DNA from 3 places in the Mesorhizobium sp. WSM4850 genome. Region 1 is predicted to be linked to each of the others. Evidence: predicted binding sites of a transcription regulator. Region 1 holds the regulator's gene; each other region holds the start of a gene.
What was found. The regulator LexA, encoded in region 1, represses DNA repair genes until DNA is damaged. The targets are predictions, from matches to a motif close to TGTTCNNNNTGTGTTCNG.
Positions count from the first base shown of each region.

Region 2: ruvC (crossover junction endodeoxyribonuclease RuvC) is a predicted target of LexA. The motif match lies at 3,503-3,520, and genes of this name have one in related genera.
Region 3: AC0L2Z_RS04220 (DNA recombination protein RmuC) is a predicted target of LexA. The motif match lies at 2,401-2,418, and genes of this name have one in related genera.

Region 1 is NZ_JBVVPV010000032.1:67,557-72,578, forward strand. Features, by position in the region: gene trpD (anthranilate phosphoribosyltransferase) at 1-650, shown strand, start outside; gene trpC (indole-3-glycerol phosphate synthase TrpC) at 655-1,506, shown strand; gene moaC (cyclic pyranopterin monophosphate synthase MoaC) at 1,573-2,070, shown strand; gene AC0L2Z_RS24870 (molybdopterin molybdotransferase MoeA) at 2,070-3,275, shown strand; gene lexA (transcriptional repressor LexA) at 3,380-4,117, shown strand; gene AC0L2Z_RS24880 (ComEC/Rec2 family competence protein) at 4,111-5,022, opposite strand, start outside.
Region 2 is NZ_JBVVPV010000013.1:58,530-63,551, reverse strand. Features, by position in the region: gene AC0L2Z_RS15140 (hypothetical protein) at 308-712, shown strand; gene rcdA (protease adaptor protein RcdA) at 1,113-1,643, shown strand; gene AC0L2Z_RS15130 (DUF2200 domain-containing protein) at 2,056-2,406, shown strand; gene AC0L2Z_RS15125 (hypothetical protein) at 2,652-2,939, opposite strand; partial or broken gene AC0L2Z_RS15120 (LysR substrate-binding domain-containing protein) at 3,245-3,445, shown strand; gene ruvC (crossover junction endodeoxyribonuclease RuvC) at 3,562-4,071, shown strand; gene ruvA (Holliday junction branch migration protein RuvA) at 4,082-4,702, shown strand; gene AC0L2Z_RS15105 (AbrB/MazE/SpoVT family DNA-binding domain-containing protein) at 4,772-5,022, shown strand, end outside.
Region 3 is NZ_JBVVPV010000002.1:253,914-258,935, forward strand. Features, by position in the region: gene AC0L2Z_RS04210 (transglutaminase-like domain-containing protein) at 1-599, shown strand, start outside; gene AC0L2Z_RS04215 (GFA family protein) at 699-1,103, shown strand; gene AC0L2Z_RS04220 (DNA recombination protein RmuC) at 1,108-2,367, opposite strand; gene def (peptide deformylase) at 2,473-3,018, shown strand; gene AC0L2Z_RS04230 (hypothetical protein) at 3,113-3,418, shown strand; gene fmt (methionyl-tRNA formyltransferase) at 3,449-4,384, shown strand; gene AC0L2Z_RS04240 (GNAT family N-acetyltransferase) at 4,381-4,890, shown strand; gene truA (tRNA pseudouridine(38-40) synthase TruA) at 4,908-5,022, shown strand, end outside.

The DNA.
Region 1 (5,022 bases):
CCGCCGACGTGCTGACCGCGCTTGGCGTCAAGCTCGACATCCCGCCGGAAACGATCGGCCGCTGCATCCACGACGCAGGCGTCGGCTTCATGTTCGCACCGGCGCATCATCCGGCGATGAAGCATGTCGGCCCGATCCGCGCCGAGCTCGGCACCCGCACAATCTTCAACCTGCTTGGCCCGCTCTCCAATCCGGCTGGTGTCGTCAGGCAGATGGTTGGCGTCTTCTTGCCGGAATGGATCATGCCGGTGGCCGAGACGTTGAAGGCACTGGGCGCCGACCACGCCTGGGTCGCCCATGGCGACGGCTATGACGAGATCACCACCACCGGCGAAACCCAAGTCGCCGAACTGGTCGGCGGCGAGATCCGCAGCTTTACGCTGACCCCGGAAGCGGTCGGGCTGAAGCGGCATACCAAGGACGAGTTGCGCGGCGGCGATGCCGCCTACAACGCCCAGGCGCTGCGCGACATGCTGGGCGGCGCTGCCGGCGCCTTTCGCGATACGGTGCTGATGAACGCCGGCGCCGGACTGGTGGTGGCGGGAAAGGCGACGACGCTTGCCGATGGCATGGCGACGGCGGCGCAAGCCATCGACAGCGGCCGGGCGCTAAAGGTGCTTGACCGGCTGGTCGAGATTTCGAACGGATAGCGCCGTGTCTGATATCCTGCGCAAGATCGAAGCCTACAAGCGCGACGAGATCGCGGCGGCGAAGGCACGGGTGCCGTTTGCCGAAATCAAGGCACGGGCGAGGGCTACCGATGCACCGCGCGGCTTTCTCTCGGCCCTTGAAGCCAAACGCAAATCCGGCAGTTTCGCGCTGATCGCCGAGATCAAGAAGGCGAGCCCGTCCAAGGGCCTGATCCGCGCCGATTTCGATCCGCCGGCGCTGGCCCAGGCCTATGCCAAAGGTGGGGCTGCCTGCCTGTCGGTGCTGACCGATGCGCCGTCTTTCCAAGGGGCGCCTGAATTCCTCACCGATGCGCGCAGCGCCGTGACATTGCCGGCTTTGCGCAAGGATTTTCTGTTCGAGCCCTATCAGGTGTTCGAGGCCCGTGCGTGGGGCGCGGACGCCATCCTGATCATCATGGCGAGCGTCGATGACGCCGTGGCCAGGGAACTCGAAACGACGGCTTTCGAGCTCGGCATGGACGCGCTGGTCGAGGTGCATGACGAGGCCGAGACGGAACGCGCGCTGAAACTGTCGTCGCGGCTGATCGGCATCAACAACCGCAATCTCCGGACATTCGAAACCAGCATCGAGACATCGGAGCGGCTCGCGGCGATGGTGCCGGCCGACCGGCTGCTGGTCAGCGAGAGCGGTATTTTCTCGCACCAGGACTGCCGCAGGCTGGAACGGAGCGACATTGGCACTTTCCTCGTCGGCGAGAGCCTGATGCGGCAACTGGACGTGGCCACTGCGACGCACCTGCTTTTGACGGGCAACGCGCCCGCCAATGCATCTGCCCGAAAATCGGAATCGATGTTCGGAGAGCATGATGCATAGATACAAAGCGTCAGAGTGTAGTTTGTGCGTCCAAACGGACGCACGTCGCTCCAGGGTGACCTGACGATGTCGGCCGCCCTCACCCATCTTGGCGCAGAAGGCGAAGCCAATATGGTCGATGTCGGCGACAAGGCGGAGACGACCCGCACGGCAATCGCCGAAGGTCTTGTCTCGATGCGGCCCGAAACGCTGAAAATGATTCTCGACGGCGATGCCAGGAAGGGCGACGTGCTGGGTACGGCGCGCATCGCCGGCATCATGGCGGCCAAGAGGACGCATGAGCTGATCCCGCTCTGCCATCCGCTGCTGTTGACCAAGATATCGGTAGACATCGAACCTGACGCGAAGCTGCCCGGCCTGAAGGTCACGGCGCTGGCCCGCGTCACCGGCAAGACCGGCGTCGAGATGGAAGCGCTGACCGCCGTCTCGGTCGCCTGCCTGACCATCTATGATATGGCCAAGGCGGTCGATCGCGGCATGGCCATCTCCGGCATCAGGCTGGTGGAAAAGACCGGCGGCAAATCCGGCGACTACAAGGCGGATGCCCAGGGGGCAGGCCAATAATGGCGCTGCTTGCGGTCGCCGAGGCGCTCGAGCACCTGCTTGCGGATGCTGCGCCCTTGCAGGCTGAAAGCGTCGCCCTGATGGATGCCGCCGACCGCGTGCTGGCGGAGCCGCTCATCGCGCTCCGCACCCAGCCGCCATTCAACGCGTCGGCCATGGACGGCTATGCCGTGCGGGCCGACGATGTCGCCTCCGTGCCCGCGAGACTTTCGGTGATCGGCATGGCGCCGGCCGGACGCGGCTTTGCCGGGACAGTCGGCCCGGCGCAGGCCGTGCGCATCTTCACCGGCGCGCCGCTTCCCGGAGGCGCCGACACCATCGTCATCCAGGAGAATGTCCGCGACCTCGGCGGCGGCATGGTCGAAGTGACCGCGCCGACGGTTGAAGGCCGCAACATCCGCCGCCTCGGGCTCGATTTCTCGCAGGGCGACATGCTGCTGGAGAAAGGCCGCCTGTTTGATCCGGCGGCATTGTCGCTGGCGGCGTCGGCCAACCACCAGCAGGTCCGCGTGGTGAAACGGCCGCTGGTCGCCATCATCGCCACCGGCGACGAATTGCTGCCGCCGGGCAGCGACCTTGGCCCCGGCCAGATCATCTCCTCCAATGCCTATGGCGTCGCCGCCGCGGCCCGCTCGGTCGGCGCCAGCGCCCTCGATCTCGGCATCGCCGCCGACCGCAAGGACGCGATCGCCGCGCTGGTGACAAAAGCCGTCGCCGCAGGCGCGGACGTCATCGTCACGCTGGGCGGCGCCTCGGTCGGCGACCATGACCTCGTCCATGACGTGCTGACCGGCGAAGGCATGGCGCTCGATTTCTGGAAAATCGCCATGCGGCCCGGCAAGCCACTGATGTTCGGGCGGCTGGGCGCCATCCGCTGCATCGGCCTGCCTGGCAATCCGGTGGCCAGCCTGGTCTGCACGCAGCTCTTTCTGAAGCCGCTGCTGGCGCGGCTCGGCGGCCGCGCCTTCCGCCAGGACATGCGTCAGGCGCGGCTCGGCGCCGCCATGCCGGCTAACGATCTCAGGCAGGACTATGTACGCGCGGTGGTGAAGGAAGAAGCTGGCACGCTTGAGGCAACGCCGTTCAGTATCCAGGATTCCTCGATGCTCAGAATGCTGGCCGACGCCAACGGACTGGTCGTGCGCGAGCCATTCGCTCCCGCAGCCGCAGCGGGCGCCGCCTGCAGCGTGCTGATGCTACGCTGAACAAAACGTCAACACATTCATTAAACTTTAAATGGTTGCGGAACACAACTGGAACAGATAGTGTTTGTTCTGGGTTTGTTTTTCTGATTCTGTTGGGGGTCGCGATGCTGACACGCAAACAACATGAACTGCTGATGTTCATCCACGAACGGCTGAAGGAAAGCGGCATTCCGCCCTCGTTCGACGAGATGAAGGAAGCGCTCGACCTCGCCTCCAAATCGGGGATCCACCGGCTGATCACGGCGCTGGAGGAACGCGGTTTCATTCGCCGCCTGCCCAACCGCGCCCGCGCGCTGGAGGTGCTGCGCCTGCCCGATTCGATCGCGCCGGGCCTCAATGCGGCGCGCAAATTCTCGCCGAGCGTCATTCAAGGCTCCCTTGGCCAGGGCGGCCTCGGACGCCAGATCAAGCCAGCGCCTTCGCGCATGCGTGCTGCCGGCAATGACGACGACGTCGTTGCCACCGTCTCCATACCGGTGATGGGCCGCATCGCTGCCGGTGTGCCGATCGACGCCATCCAGCACCAGACGCATTCGATCTCGGTGCCACCGGACATGATCACCGGCGGCACGCACTACGCGCTGGAGGTCAAGGGTGATTCGATGATCGAGGCCGGCATCTTCGACGGCGACACGGTCATCATCCGCAACGCCGACACCGCCCAGCCTGGCGAGATCATTGTCGCTCTGGTCGACGAGGAGGAAGCGACGCTGAAGCGATTTCGCCGCAAAGGTGCCTCTATCGCACTGGAAGCCGCCAATCCGGCCTACGAGACGCGCATCTTCGGGCCGGACCGGGTCAAGGTGCAGGGCAAGCTCGTCGGATTGATCCGGCGTTACTGAACGGCGGGCTTCCTGGGTTTCTCGGCCCTGCGGTATGGCGGCAGGCCCCTCGCCTCGCGCGAAAATCGCCGCTGCTCATGCCAGGGCCTATATGGCTGTCTGACGGCAAAACGGATTTCTGCGCGCGTTGTCGCCGATAGCGGATCGAAGAAGACGGCGGCACTGCCCATGCGAGCGAGCTGCCGTTTGGTGACGACGAGAACCAGCGGGTTGCGGCAGGGTTTGTAATAGGCTGTGGCATCGTCGATGACGATCAAATCCGCAAAGGCACAGGCCGGCCGCGCGGTTTTGCGGTTGTCGGCGAGCGCGATGAGCGCGCCGGACGGATGCCGGGCCAGGCACAGGCCGGCAGTGCAGGTGAAAGGCGCTCCCGGCGGCAGGTCGGCCGGATCGGCGATGTCGAACCGCACATCTCCTTTTTCGAATGTCTCCGGCTCGACGATCGTTGTTGAAACCAGCGCATGTTTCCAGTTGTCGGTGGTGAATTCGTTCGAACGCATCCGGTTGACGGCAAGTTCGCCGCCGCCGATCGGCAGCGCCACCAGATGCGCATCCTCCGAGATCAGCACGTCGGGGATGCGCGTCTCGGAAATCGTCAGCAGGCCGGCGAGCGCAAAGGGAAGTGCCGCAAGCCGCAGCCATGTCGTCGCCATCGTGGCGATGACTAAGGCGACCGTCACCAGCAGAACCGATTGCAACGAAATCAGGCCGACTGCATCGACGGGCGAACGCTCCGAGATCCATCCCGAAATTGCAATCATCGCCGTCAGGCCCTTGCCCATCATGTAGAGGAAAGGGCCGTCGAGGCCGAAAGGCATTGCCAAGGCGCTGAGGACCGCCAGGAACATGACGATCGTGACGATCGGCATGACGGCCAGATTGGCGAACAGGCTGAGCGGCGAGAC
Region 2 (5,022 bases), on a different contig from region 1:
TTGCCAGCCGGTTGGAAGCCGCCGGCAGCCGAGCCGTCAGCAGCGTTGTTTCGGAACGATGTTGCGCGGGAGACGGCTTTGTTCGGCGTCCTGTGAGACACGGCCGGAAGGGAACCGCTCGAGGATTGCGCAAGCGCGTCCCGCCGTTTTCGGCTATTGTGGCAGCGCCGGGGAAGGGTCGGGCGCGATGCGACATCGTCCAGAAACATTGCCGATGCTAATGCGCCGATGCCGGGGACCCGGTGGCGGGGCGACCGCCTGATCTCAACCCATTCCCATGACGGGAAAAGGCAAATCGGGGCACACAATGCAAAAGGTAGCACGAAACTTCTTCACGCTGGCCGTTGTCTACGCACTGGTCGGAATGGCGCTCGGCCTGCAGATGGCGATCAGCAAAGATCATGCGCAGATGCCAACCCACGCCCACATCATGGTGGCCGGATGGCTGATGTCGGCGGTGTTCGCCTTCTTCTACCATCTGTTTCCGGCAGTCGCGGAAAAGACGCTTGCCACCGTGCATTTCTGGTTGACGGCAATCAGTGGCACCGGCCTATTGATCGGCCTTTACATCATGCTTGCCGGCAACCCGGCGATCGAGCCGCTGGTGGCAACATCCTCGATGGGCTTTTACGCGGGGCTGCTGCTGTTCGCCTATATCGCGCTGCCGGTGGCGTGGAAGGCAGAGCGGCATGCTGAGACGCAAAAGGCCTGAGTCCAAAGGTCTAGGCCCCAAAAAGCCTGGAGTTGTTGTGCTGTTACGGCACAGCGGGCGACGCTTGTTCAAAAAATATCCACGCTGTTAAGGCTTCATTAAGCTTTACGGGCGTTTACTATGCGCATCCAGTGATCTGGATTCTTACCGAGTGGTTGGAGCCACTTTGTTTGACGCCTCCCTGTTAAACTCCTGAGAGCCGCCTTATCCGCGGCTCTTTTTTTTCGGCGATCCGGATTGCCGGTCGCCCGTGCCGCTGCGCCGCCGTTAACCGTTTGTTAAACATGTGCTTGCCTTCACCGGCGGCGAAGCGCATTTTCAAGCCTCGGTCATATAGGGTGCAGGCGTGACGGCGATGACGCCGATTCGGCCGGCTGTAAGGCAAGTGCAGGGCGTATCGATGAACGATCCTTCGATGGGAAGCGCGAAAACCATCAAGCTGGCGGAGCGCCGGGTTTTCTCCCAATCCTTCAAGCCGCTCTACCAGGAAGGCATGGGCCTGGTCGAGCAGGCGGCCGAATATCTGGACGGCAAGGGCCGGGCCGAGGCGAAGAAACTGTCCAGGCTGGCGGCGACGCTCTATGCGGCCGAGTCGATGCGACTGACCACGAGGCTGATGCAGGTCGCCTCATGGCTGCTTCTGCAGCGCGCCGCGAATTCCGGCGAGATGACTCGCGATCAGGTTGCTTCCGAAAAATCCAAGGTGCGTCTCGATACCGCTTCCGCCAACAACGATGCCGCAGGCTGGGTCGAGCTGCCCAAGGATTTTCTTGACCTCATCGACCGCTCGCTGCGCCTGCAGGCGCTGGTGCGTCGCATGGACGAGGAAATCTACGGCGGCGCCGTGGCCGAGGCCGCTCCATCCGGCCGCCGCATCAATCCGGTTTCCGATCAGATCACGCTGCTCAACACGGCTTTCGCCCGCGGCTGAGAGACTGCTCGATAATTCTCCGCTAAACGCCAGGAGCGTCCTTTTGTGGGCCAATCCTCAAATCGTGTTTGGGCCGAAATGGGGCCGCAAGCCGCCGGGCTGGTTTCGAGCATAATTGCGCAAACGCGCCATTTACGCGCTCACTAGTCCCCATACTGCCCAGTGGCAGCCTAGACAGGCACTAGATCTTGCATTGCCCGGTAGGATAGCCAAACCTTGTGCCCGAGTAGCGCGACCGGTCATCCGTTGAAGGCAAGATCAATAACGAAGTCCGGATAGACTCGTCGCAGGATGCGATCGACGCGATCAAAGCATTGCCGAGGCGACGAGCACGGGTAGAATTGACGCGGACAGCATCGAACATCTGCGGCGCTGTTTCAAACCTCTGGTCCAGCCCGCATAAGGGGGTGCAATGACCGAGCATCGAATCTATTCCATGAGCTTTGCCAGCGTCTATCCGCACTATGTCGCCAAAGCGGAAAAGAAAGGACGCACCAAAGCCGAGGTTGATGAGATCATCCGCTGGCTGACGGGCTACACCCAGAAGCGGCTGGACGCCCAGCTGGGGAAGAAAACCAGCCTGAAGGATTTCTTTGATCAGGCGCCTCAACTGAATCCTTCTCGGAATTTGATCACGGGGGTGATCTGTGGTGTCCGGGTGGAAGACATCGAAGACCCGCTGATGAAGGAAACCCGCTACCTCGACAAGCTGATCGATGAGCTTGCCAGGGGCAAGGCGATGGAGAAGATCTTGCGGAAATGACGCGATCGCACGATCGCATCGACCGCGATCCGTTTCAGATCGGATACCTGAAGAACGCCGTTGGCGAGGGTAGCGACGGCATCGACAATGATGGACACAGCGAATTCGACATCGACACAGGGCGGCTTCGGCCGGCCCGTTTGATGGCAACGGATGACGTTCAGGGCTCTGTAGCACGGCGGCGACGAGCCCGACACGATGTCGCAGGCGAATCCACGCGACGGGCACCAAGGGCCGTCCCGACTCTATGTTCCCTTCACGATCCTCGGCTTAATTGGTCGGCGGGATTGAGCCGCACTCTCAAGGCCCAAGGCCAGCCGCTTCTCGTCTTCGATGGCGCGATCGACTGCCTCGATTTCCTCTTGGAGCTCCTTTAGCTTGGCTCCGTAGCTGGAGCCGTCGCTGTCCCCGATCTGAAAGCCGCTTGCCCGCATTGCGTCGCGGGTATGGTGCACGTTACGGACTCCTTCGCGTCGAGTCGCGACCAGGATTTCCCTGAACTCTTCAAGACGTTCAACGTGATTGCGAGGCATTGCGTTCTCCTATTTCGTCGTCATCGGCGCTGACGGCGATTCAGCACGGTTACAGCTTACGGCCCAGAAGGTTTAGGCGACTCTAAGAGATACGCTCGACAAAACATGAATGCGAAAGCTCAAATTTGACCGTCTTGCAGTAAAGTGGAGCGCGGGAAATTGGCTTGGGACCCGACCGATCACCGACAGGTGCCAAACTCTTCGGCCGAGCGCGTCTGCTGCTCGGCGCTAGCTGGTTCTGCCCTCTTCCTGCACCCAGCCCTGACCGCTCGTGATGATAAGCATCTGGCCTGCCGGGCCAGACTGTCCGCGCGGCGGCCAGTGGATACGGCATCGCCTACGTCCCGGAGAACATCGTCGAGCAGCACATCGCACGTGGCAAGCTGGTTCAGCTTCTGGACGATTGGTCGCCGTTTTTTGAAGGCTATTTCCTCTACTATCCGAGCCGTCGTCAAAATCTTCCCGCGTTCAAAGTCATCGTCGATGCGCTACGACATCGGAATTGAAGCGAGGGGATCTAAACCGCGCGATTGGCTCACGCCCTATTAGGACGCAGCAGAACCTGTTTCTGGTTTGTTCACATTTCGCTGGCATCGCTGTCCGCCACGGGTAGACTTGGCGGATGGGGGAAACGATTCGCATCATCGGCATCGATCCGGGGCTGAGGCGCACCGGCTGGGGCATCGTCGAAAGCCTCGGCAACTCGCTGCGCTTCGTCGCCTCCGGCACCGTGCGTTCAGACGACAAGGCGGCGCTGGCGACACGGCTTTGCCAGTTGCATGACGGGCTTGCCGAGATCCTGCACGCCGCCATGCCGCACGAGGCGGCGGTCGAGCAGACATTCGTCAACAAGGATGCGGCCGCGACCCTGAAGCTCGGCCAGGCGCGCGGCATCGCCATGCTGGTGCCGGCGCTGGCCGGCCTGGTCGTTGCCGAATATGCGCCCAACGCCGTCAAGAAGGCGGTGATCGGCGTCGGCCATGGCGACAAGAAGCAGATCCACATGATGGTCAAGGTGCTGATGCCGAAGGCGACGTTCGACACCGACGATGCCGCCGACGCGCTGGCCATTGCCATCTGCCACGCGCATCATCGGCAGAGTGTTGTCTACAGGTTGGCGGCGCTGGCATGAAGGACCACACATGATCGGCAAGCTAAAAGGCACGCTGGACGAGATCGACGAGGATTTCTGCATCATCGATGTGCACGGCGTCGGCTATGTCGCCCACTGCTCGGCGCGCACGCTGGCCGCCTTGCCGGCCCCCGGCGAGGCGGTGGTGCTGTTCATCGAGACCTATGTCCGCGAAGACATGTTGAGGCTGTACGGTTTCCAGTCGGTTCTGGAGCGCCAATGGTTCCGGCTGCTGATGAGCAATGTGCAGGGCGTCGGCGCCAAGGTGGCGCTGGCTATTCTCTCGACGCTGGCGCCGGCCGATCTCGCCAATGCCATCGCGCTGCGTGATATTGCCATGGTCAGCCGCGCGCCCGGCGTCGGCAAGAAGGTGGCCGAGCGCATCGTCACCGAACTGAAGAACAAGGCGCCGGCCTTTGCAGGCGCTGCGTCCGGCACCATCGGCCTGAAGCAGGAGCTTGGCGAAGGCGTCGCGCCGGCGCCGATCACCGACGCCGTCTCGGCGCTGGTCAATCTCGGCTATTCGCGCGATACCGCCGCCAATGCGGTGGCGGCGGCGCTGAAAAGCGCCGGTGAGGACGCGGATGCGTCGAAGCTGATCCGCTTCGGGCTGAAGGAACTGGCGCGGTGAAATGGTTGCTGGAAAAATAAAATTCCGACTACTATGTAATTGGTAAGAATTTTCTCCAGGAGTAAGAATATGGGTGCGTATGCCAGTCTGACCTCCAAGGGGCAGCTCACGATTCCGAAGGACGTCCGGGACGCCTTGTCACTCAAGACAGGCGATACGATTGCCTGGACGGTCATGGATGGTGTTCTGATCGGAACGCCGCGCAATCTCGGATTTGCCGACCTCGCCGGATTCTTGGGAGATCCGCCTGGCGGTCCTGCTACGCTGGAGGAGATCGACGCCGCAGTGCGGGATGCGGTCGGCCGGCATGTTGTCGGAGA
Region 3 (5,022 bases), on a different contig from region 1:
ATCCCGGAAGTTTTGAGATGGGCGATCTGCTGGCGTGGCAGCACGAGGTGCGCGACCTGCCGTCGGAGACGCTGCTGTTCCTGCTGCCGAGCCGCTATTGCGAGAGCGACGTGCTGGCGAACGAGGCGTGGCGGCTGTTCGGCCACTCACCGCTCGGTATTCCACGCGTGCAGGCGGTCTGCGATTTCGTCCACAACCACATCATCTTCAACTACGGCAACGCGCGGCCGACGCGCACGGCAGCAGAGGCCTATCGTGAGCAAAGCGGCGTTTGCCGCGACTTTGCCCATCTCGCCGTCGCCTTCTGCCGCGCCTTGAATATCCCGACACGCTATTGCACCGGATACATCAGCGACATCGGCTTGCCGAAACCGTGGTCGGACATGGATTTCGCTGCCTGGATGGAGGTCTACCTCGGCGGCCGCTGGCATGCCTTCGATCCGCGCAACAATGCGCCGCGCATCGGCCGCATCCTGATCGCCTCCGGCCGCGACGCAGCCGATGTGCCGCTGACCCATATCTTCGGGCCGGGTATGCTGGCCGGTTTCAAGGTCTGGACTGATGAAATCATCGAACAGGCGTCGGCGCCGCAGTCTTGAACCACAGGATGCTTCGCGCGTTGTGATTGCCGGTGGAGCTTCGGCCGGTGCGCCGTTAAGCTCCAACGCGTCGAGGCTCGGCTGAAGGGAGGAGCGAAGATGAAAATCGACGGCGGGTGCCATTGCGGCGCCATCACTTACGAGGCGGAGGTCGATCCGGACAACACCAGTATTTGTCACTGCATCGATTGCCAGCAGCTGACCGGAACAGCGTTTCGGGTGACCGTGCCGGCGCCGGAGGAGCACTACCGGATCACCAAGGGCACGCCGAAGATCTACATCAAGACCGCAGCGAGCGGCGCCAGGCGCGCCCAGGCCTTTTGCGGCGAATGCGGTACGCACCTCTATGCCACGTCGGTTGGCGACGGGCCGAAAGTCTACGGCATCAGGGTCGGCACGGCGCGGCAGCGCGAACAACTGATCCCGAGAAAACAGATCTGGCACCGCTCGGCGCTGCCTTGGCTGCCGGAGTTCGAAGGCACGATGATCGTCGAGGAGCAGTAGCCTCTCAGTCGTCGCCTTCGACCACCCTTAGCCTCAGCTGGCCGGTCTTGGAGTCGGCGACGCGCGCACCCGCTTCGGTCTTCGCACTGGCCGCCGATCCGGCGTCGCCCTCCGTCGGCTGCGCGCCGAACTCCAGCGCCTCGATCTTTTGGCCGCGCTTGGTCACCTTCGACGTCGAGACGAGAATATCGTCGATATCCTTGGCCGACTGGCCGAAATGGCTCTGCAGCTTGCGCACCCGCTCGTCGAGGCGCGAGACATCCTCCATCAGCCGGATGACTTCGCCCTGGATCAGATGCGCCTGCTCGCGCATGCGGGCGTCCTTGAGAATCGCCTGGATGACCTGGATCGACAGCATCAGCAGCGACGGCGAGACGATGACGATGCGGGCGCGGTGCGCCTTGTGGACAATCCCCTCGAAATTCTCGTGGATCTCGGCGAATACCGATTCCGACGGCACGAACATGAAGGCGGTGTCCTGCGTCTCGCCCTGGATCAGGTATTTGTCGGAAATATCGCGGACATGCACCTCGATGTCACGCCGAAACGCTTGTGCCGCGACCTTCTGCAAATCGACGCCTTCGGCGGCACGGATGGCGTTCCAGGCTTCCAGCGGAAACTTGGCGTCGATGGCGAGTGCGGGCGCGCCATTCGGCATCTTCACCAGGCAGTCAGGCCGGCTGCCGTTCGACAGGGTCGCTTGGAATTCGTAGGCACCGTGCGGCAGGCCATCGGCGACGATCGCCTCCATGCGCGACTGGCCGAAGGCGCCGCGCGTCTGCTTGTTGGAGAGGATTGCCTGAAGTTGCACGACCTGGCTGGCGAGCGACTGGATGTTGCCTTGCGCTGTATCGATGACCGCCAGCCGCTCCTGCAGTTTGGCGAGGCTTTCATGCGTCGATTTCGTCTGCTCGGTCATGGTCTGGCCGAGACGGCCGGTCATCGCGTCGAGACGCTGGCCGATCGACTGCGTGAGTTCGGCCTGCCGCGCCCCGAACACTTCGGCGATGGCGCCCATGCGGCCCTGCATCTCGGCCTGGCTTGCCAGGATGCCGGCCATCCGCGCCTCGGCGTCGCGGGCGTGGTCGGCGGCTTCCGCGGCAGCCACCGCACGCGCCTTGGCCGAGCGCCAGAGCGCGACGACGAGCGCCACGAACAGGCCCAGGAACAGGACCGCGCCGAATGCCAGCGCGTGGCCGAGCGTGATCGTGGTGGCGCCGAGCCGGGCGATCGGTTCAGACAGGATGGTGGTCAGGTCGTTCATATCGGACAGCATAGATGATTCGGCCTGACGACACAGATCAAAACGTGAACGCCGCTGCAAATGCCCCGGTTGACGCTTTTCGTGCGAGGTCTTAGGTGAGACGCCATGTCGATCAAGCCGCTCATCATCCTTCCCGATCCCGTCCTGCGCCAGGTTTCGAAACCGGTCGAGCGCGTCGACGGCGCCTTGCGCAAACTGGCCGACGATATGCTGGACACGATGTATGATGCGCCGGGCATTGGTCTGGCGGCGATCCAGATCGGCGAACCGCTGCGCATGCTGGTGATCGACCTCGCCAAGGAAGACGAGCCGCCGGCGCCGCATGTCTTCATCAATCCCGAGATTCTTGAGAGCGCCGATCAGCGCTCGGTCTACGAGGAGGGGTGCCTGTCGATCCCGGATTACTATGCCGAGGTCGAGCGCCCTGCCGCCGTGCGGGTGAAATATCTCGATCGCGACGGCAAGCTGCAGGAGATCGAGGCCGAAGGGCTGATGGCGACTTGCCTGCAGCACGAAATCGACCATCTCAACGGCGTTCTGTTCATCGACCACATCTCGAAGCTGAAGCGCGACATGGTGGTGAAGAAGTTCAAGAAGCTCGCCAGGGACAAACCATCAGGCAGCAAGGCGCCGGGCAAGTTAGTGGGATAGGGCGATACTCGCGCAGTTTGATGCTGAACCTTTCGAAGATGTTGGCGGGACAGCGCCCCTCTACCCTGTTCCAGATCAGGAAATGGAGACGCCGATGAGCGACATGCTGATCAGAAATATTCCCGAACCCTTGAAGCGGGAAATCGAGCAGGCGGCGCGTAAGAGCGGCCAGAGCCTGTCGGGCAAGGCGATAGCTCTTCTGCGCGAAGGCATGGTCGCCGAAAGGCAAGCCAGGCTGGAGCCGGGTCTTTCGGCATGGGACGCTATTCGCGCGACTTTCGCTGCTGAAAACGCAATTGGCGATGAATTCGCCAAGATCATGAACGAAATCGAAGCAGAAAGGAAACGCGACTTCGGTCGCCGACCCGCAAAGTTCGCGACTTCGACTGAGCCGACTTAACGGCCAGACGAAGACCTGACCCGGAACAAAATGCCCTTGCGCGTCATCTTCATGGGTACGCCCGAATTCTCGGTGCCGACGCTGCGGGCGATCGCGGATGCCGGACATGAGATTGGAGCCGTCTACACTCAGCCGCCGCGCGCCGCCGGTCGCCGGGGGCTGGAACTGACGCCGTCGCCGGTGCAGCGCGAGGCCGAGCGGCTGGGCCTCGAGGTGCGGACGCCGGTGTCGCTGAAGAACGAGACCGAGCAGCAGGCGTTCCGCGCCTTGCGGGCCGATGTCGCCGTCGTCGTCGCCTATGGATTGCTGTTGCCCAAACCCATTCTCGAGGCGCCGCGGCTCGGCTGCCTCAATGGTCACGCGTCGCTGTTGCCACGCTGGCGCGGCGCCGCCCCTATCCAGCGCGCCATCATGGCCGGCGATACCGAGACAGGCATGATGGTGATGCGGATGGAAGAGGGCCTGGACACCGGCCCGGTGGCGATGGCCGAAAAATGCGCCATCGGCCCCGATATGACGGCCGGCGAACTGCATGATCGGTTGATGCACATTGGCGCCGCGCTGATGGCGGAAGCGCTGGCTCGTCTGGAACGGGATGCCCTGACTTTTACCGCACAGGCGACGGAGGGGGTGACCTATGCCAAAAAGATCGATAAAGCGGAGACGCGCGTGGACTGGACGCGGCCTGCTGGCGAAGTCCACCATCATATTCGCGGCCTGTCGCCCTTTCCCGGCGCATGGTGCGAGATCGAAATTGCCGGCCGCTTGGAGCGGCTGAAACTGCTTCGCTCGACGCTTTCGCAAGGCGCCGGCGAGCCGGGAGGAATTCTCGACGACCGGCTGACGGTCGCCTGCGGGTCAGGCGCGATCAGGTTGGTCGAAGTTCAACGTGCGGGCGGAAGGCCCATTGCCGCGCAGGAATTTCTGCGCGGGGCCAAGCTCGAAAAAGGAATGAAATTCTCATGAGCATGATGTCGATACGCGCGGCGACGCCGCGGGACCGCGAGGCGATCCGCCTGGTCGAGGAACACGCATTCGGCCAGCAGGCGGAGGCCGGACTGGTCGACGCGCTGGTCAGCGGCGGCGATGCCGTCGTCGAACTGGTGGCGGAAGAAGATGGACAGGTGGTCGGCCATATTCTGTTTTCGCGGCTTTACGTGCAGAACGGCGGCAAGAGCTTTCCGGCAGTGGCGCTGGCGCCTCTGGCGGTCGAGCCGTCATTCCATGGCACCGGCATCGGCGGTGCGCTGGTCCGCGAGGCGCATATCCGCCTGAAGGATGCCGGCGAGGTGCTGGCGGTGGTGCTTGGCGATCCCGCATATTATGGCCGCTTCGGCTACAGTCACGCGCGCGCCGAAAAATTCGAAAGCGAGTTCCAGGGCGAAGCGATGCAGGCGCTGGTCTGGGGCGAAGCGCCTGAGACCGGCAAGCTGGTCTACGCTTCGGCTTTCGGCACCGCGCTCGCCGCCTAACCTCATCCTTCTTAGGAATGCCGCGTTTTCGCCTCGACATCGAATATGACGGCAGCCTCTATGCCGGCTGGCAGCGCCAGGCAGACCAGCCTTCGGTGCAGCAGGCGATCGAACAGGCGATCGAGAAATTCT